One region of the Pseudoduganella sp. RAF53_2 genome, then DNA from elsewhere that is predicted to be linked to it. Evidence: riboswitches for the same ligand, from Rfam matches in the RefSeq annotation. Region 1 holds a riboswitch; the other holds the start of a gene.

The links. A riboswitch is a leader RNA that binds a small molecule or an ion and turns the genes downstream of it on or off. The one in region 1 is predicted to bind thiamine pyrophosphate.
Region 2: linked by a shared signal. The riboswitch ahead of AB4Z11_RS00640 (TonB-dependent siderophore receptor) and the one ahead of thiC (phosphomethylpyrimidine synthase ThiC) in region 1 are both predicted to bind thiamine pyrophosphate.

The regions. Positions count from the first base shown of each region.
Region 1 covers NZ_JBFRDW010000430.1:941-3,332, reverse strand. The annotation lists gene AB4Z11_RS22030 (hypothetical protein) at 1-565, opposite strand, end outside; TPP riboswitch at 648-750, shown strand; gene thiC (phosphomethylpyrimidine synthase ThiC) at 825-2,392, shown strand, end outside.
Region 2 covers NZ_JBFRDW010000004.1:25,104-27,495, reverse strand. The annotation lists gene AB4Z11_RS00640 (TonB-dependent siderophore receptor) at 1-1,315, opposite strand, end outside; TPP riboswitch at 1,371-1,466, opposite strand; gene AB4Z11_RS00635 (iron-containing alcohol dehydrogenase) at 1,549-2,392, opposite strand, start outside.

The sequences.
Region 1 (2,392 bases):
CGGACACGCCCGCCGTTTTGCCGATATCGCTTTCGAACACCATCATCGGCAAGCCGTCTTTGGCTTTATCGAGCGCGATGAGGTGGAAGTTGCGCGAGCGGATTGGCGCGCAGTTGGTGTTGCCCGCCATCAGCAAGCGAGCGCTTTGCAGCAGTTCGTTTTGCGACTGGATCAGGCGCAACTGGTCGATATCCGGCATGTCGGCGCGCAGGGCGACCGGCGTGCCGGGGGGCGCGCTGCATTGGGGCGTGTGATTGATCCAGGTGAGTGTGGTCTGCCGATCGCGCTCATGCCACGCGCCGTCCTCGCGCACAAACTCCGTACGCTGCATGCGGCACAGCGGCAGCACGATGCGCTGCGGCGCGCTGTCGGCGTACGCGCTGAACCGCCACTCCTTGCGCTGCGGCGCGCGCGTCACCAGCACGGGCGGCACTTGCGCCGCTTCCGGATAGCGGGCATGGTAAAAAGTTTCGAAGCTCTTTTGTTCGGCGCTCGTCGGCGCCCGCGTGTCCTGCGCCATCGCCACGACAGGCAGCAGTAGCGCCGCCCAGATTGCTGTTCGCATTGATTTCCTCCCGCGGCGATTATAACGGGGGGCTTGGCGGCAACGCACTGACTGGGTTATGATCGCATCGCTGCCGCAAGGCGGCACACGCTAGGGGTCCTGCGCGCTGAGAGGTGCGCGGGTGAGAAATACCCTCCGAACCTGATCTGGATAATGCCAGCGAAGGGAAGCTTCAGGATGTCCGCATGCGCCGCTCTGCCGGTGTTTGCGTGTGCAGCCTAACCTCCTTTGCTGGCTCCTGCCGCAAAGGAGCCAAAACTTGAACGCCAATCCGCAATTCCTCGCCGCCGAGGCCGAGGTAGACAGCGCAGCGATCGCACCGCTGCCCAATTCCCGCAAACTGTATGTCACCGGCAGCCGTGCCGATATCCGCGTGCCCATGCGCGAGATCAGCCTGTCCGGCAATAACGCACCGGTCACGGTGTACGACACCTCCGGACCTTACACGGACCCGGATGTGCAAATCGATATCCGCAAAGGCCTGGCCACACCGCGTGCGCCGTGGATCTCGCAGCGCGGCGACACCCTGCAGCTGGATGGACCAACTTCCGGCTACGGCAAGCAGCGCCTGGCCGATCAAGCGCTGGACGCCCTGCGCTTCGAGCTGCAACGCACGCCGCGCCGCGCGGCCCTTGGCCGCAACGTAAGCCAGATGCACTACGCGCGCCAGGGCATCATCACGCCCGAGATGGAATTCATCGCGATCCGCGAAAACCTGCGCCGCAAGGAATACCTCGAAGGTCTGCGCGCATCGGGACCGGACGGCGAAAAGATGGCGCGCCTGCTGGGACGCCAGCATCGCGGCCAGTCATTTGGCGCCAGCATCCCGGACGAGATCACGCCGGAATTCGTGCGCGAAGAAGTGGCGCGTGGCCGTGCCGTGATCCCGGCCAATATCAACCACCCGGAAGCGGAGCCGATGATCATTGGCCGTAACTTCCTGGTGAAGGTGAACGCCAATATCGGCAACTCCGCAGTGACCTCGTCGATCGGCGAGGAAGTCGAGAAGATGACCTGGGCCATCCGCTGGGGCGCCGACACGGTGATGGACCTCTCCACCGGCAAGCATATTCACGAAACGCGTGAATGGATCATCCGTAACAGCCCCGTGCCGATTGGCACCGTGCCGATCTACCAGGCGCTGGAAAAAGTCAATGGCAAGGCCGAAGACCTCACCTGGGAAATCTTCCGCGATACCTTGATCGAACAGGCGGAGCAGGGCGTCGACTATTTCACGATCCACGCCGGCGTGCTGTTGCGCTATGTGCCGCTGACGGCTGAGCGCATGACGGGCATCGTCTCGCGCGGCGGTTCGATCATGGCGAAATGGTGTCTGGCCCACCACAAGGAAAACTTCCTGTACACGCACTTCGAAGAGATCTGCGAAATCATGAAGGCCTACGACGTGACCTTCAGCCTGGGCGACGGTCTGCGTCCCGGCTCGGTGTATGACGCCAACGACGATGCCCAGCTGGGCGAGCTGCGCACCCTGGGTGAACTGACCCAGATCGCATGGAAGCACGATGTGCAGGTGATGATCGAAGGTCCGGGCCACGTGCCGATGCAGCTGATCAAGGAGAACATGGACATCCAGCTGGAGCAGTGCGACGAAGCGCCGTTCTACACGCTGGGTCCTTTGACGACCGACATCGCGCCGGGCTACGACCATATCACTTCCGGCATTGGCGCGGCGCAGATCGGCTGGTACGGTACGGCCATGCTGTGCTACGTCACGCCGAAGGAGCATCTCGGCCTGCCGGACAAGGATGATGTCAAGGAAGGCATCATCACCTACAAGATCGCGGCCCACGCTGCGGACCTGGCGAA
Region 2 (2,392 bases), on a different contig from region 1:
AGCGCGCACCCGCGTGCACGGCCACTTCATCGGTCAGGCTGATGATGTCCTGCAGGTAGACGGCCTTTTCTTTGTCGCGGCGGCGCACGGAGACGGGACCGCTGCTGCCCGGAACCGGCGCCACAGCGATCGGATGATAGATATTGCTCACGCCCGCCAGGTCATACTGGTAATCGCCCCAGCTTTCCTTATTGCGGAAGTAGGACAGGCCCCAGGTCACTTCATGGCGAATACCGGAGGTGGCGAACTTGCCGTGAATCTGGGCACGCGCCGAGAACGGACGCTTCTCTTCGCCCAGGCTCTTGTAGTCGTACACATCGTAGTCGCCATTGGCGCAGAAGCCCGGCCACAGCTCTTCGCTGCTGCAGCCATAAGGGAAGGCGGTGTAGTCGTCGCGCTTGAAGATGTGCTGGTTGGCGCTGATGGTCGCTTGCCAGTCCTGCGACAGGGCATACTTAAAGGTCGCGCCGATATTGGTGGTTTCGGTTTTCACCGGCTTGGCCCATGGCTGGTCGTTCAGGAACACGTCCGCATCGACCTTCGGCAGCGCAGTGCCGCCGATCAGCTGGAAGCCCGGAGCGGTCAGCTGCGATTTGTTCTGGTAGTCGGCGTCCAGTTGCAGCAAGGCCTGCGGCGAGATCTGCCAGTCGAAGGCGCCGGAGATGAAGGAGCGGTGGCCGTCCGCGCCCTTGATGTAGGACTGGATATGCTCGCCCGCCGCGTTGATGCGGTAGCCGAAGCGGCGGTCTTCAAAGCGGCCGCCCAGGTCCACGGCGCCATACACGGTACCGCGCTCGCTGACTTCGAACAGCACGGAACGCAGATTGTTCTCGGTTGGGCGCTTGGTTACGTAGTTCACTACGCCGCCCGGGGCGGAGACGCCCATTTGCAGGCCGGACAGGCCCTTCAGGACTTCGATGCTTTCCTTGTTCTCCAGCGGGATCTGGGTGTCGCCGGAGATGGCGTGGCCGTCCTTGCGGTAGGAGCTGGCGTTATCCAGTTTGAAGCCGCGGATGGAGAACTGCTCGGCGTAACCAACCGCATTGTAGGAGTCGCCGATGCTGGCGTCGTACTTGGAAGCGTCGGTGGTGGAGCGGATGTTCAGGTYCTGCATCTGCTCGCGCGTGATCACGCTGACGGAAGCGGGCGTTTGCAGCAGAGGAGCGTCGGAGAAACCGGCGACGGAGGAACGGTCGGCAATGGCGCGGTTGGCGGTGATGACGACTTCGGTCATCTTGGTGTCGTTCGATTGCGCGTTCGCCAGCTGCGCAGCGGCCAGCGCGATGGCGGTAAGGGTGATGCGGGATTGATTCATGTTGTGCTCTTTTGTGGTTCTAACGAGCCAACGCGGGAGCATTCAAAGGAGGGGAGAAGACAACTTTGCGCTTTCCTTCGCTGGCATTATCCAGATCAGGTACGAAGGGTATTTCTCACCCGGACAATGTCCAGGACCCCTAGCGATCGCGCATTTTACCACAGGACCTCAAAACCCGAGGCGTGAACCTGGTGGCAGGCACGATGTGCCTGCCACCTGCTTTTGCGTCAGGTTTAAACGCTCAGCGCCAACGCGGCACGGGCGACGGCGGGCGTGATGTCGCGGTGCTCGCCCAGTTTGGTCATGCCGGCGGCTTCCAGCGCCTGAACTGTCGCGTCGATTGCGCTGGCTGCGTCCAGGCCGTAGCCGGACAGGCGCGTCTGCACGCCCATCTGCTCGAAGAAGGCGCGGGTGCGCTCGATGGCCGCGTCGATACGCGCATCTTCCGAACCTTCGCGCAGCCCCCAAACCCGCTCGGCATACTGCAGCAGCTTGCCCCGCTTGGCCTCGCGCTTCACCGACAAAATCCCCGGCAGCACAATCGCCAGCGTTTGCGCGTGATCCAGGCCGAACAGCGCGGTCAGCTCGTGGGCGATCMTGTGCGTCGCCCAGTCCTGCGGCACGCCGACACCGATCAGACCATTCAACGCGAGGGTGGCGGTCCACATGATATTGGCACGGATTTCCAGATCTTCCGGCGCCGACAGCACCTGCGGACCTTGTTCGATCAGCGTCAGCAGCAAGCCTTCTGCGAAGCGGTCCTGGACTGGCGCGTTGACCGGGTAGGTCATGTACTGCTCCATCACGTGCACGAAGGCGTCCACCACGCCGTTGCCGACCTGGCGCAGGGGCAGGGTGAAGGTCTTGGACGGGTCCAGCACGGAGAACTGCGGATACACGAATCTGGACGCGAAAGCGCGCTTTTCCCTGGTCGCGGCGCGGGTAATCACGCTGGCGCTGTTCATTTCGGAACCGGTGGCGGGCAGCGTCAGCACCGCGCCGAAAGGCATGGCGCCTTGCACGACTTTGCCGCCGATGGACAGGATATCCCACGGTTCGCCGTCAAATACGGCTGCC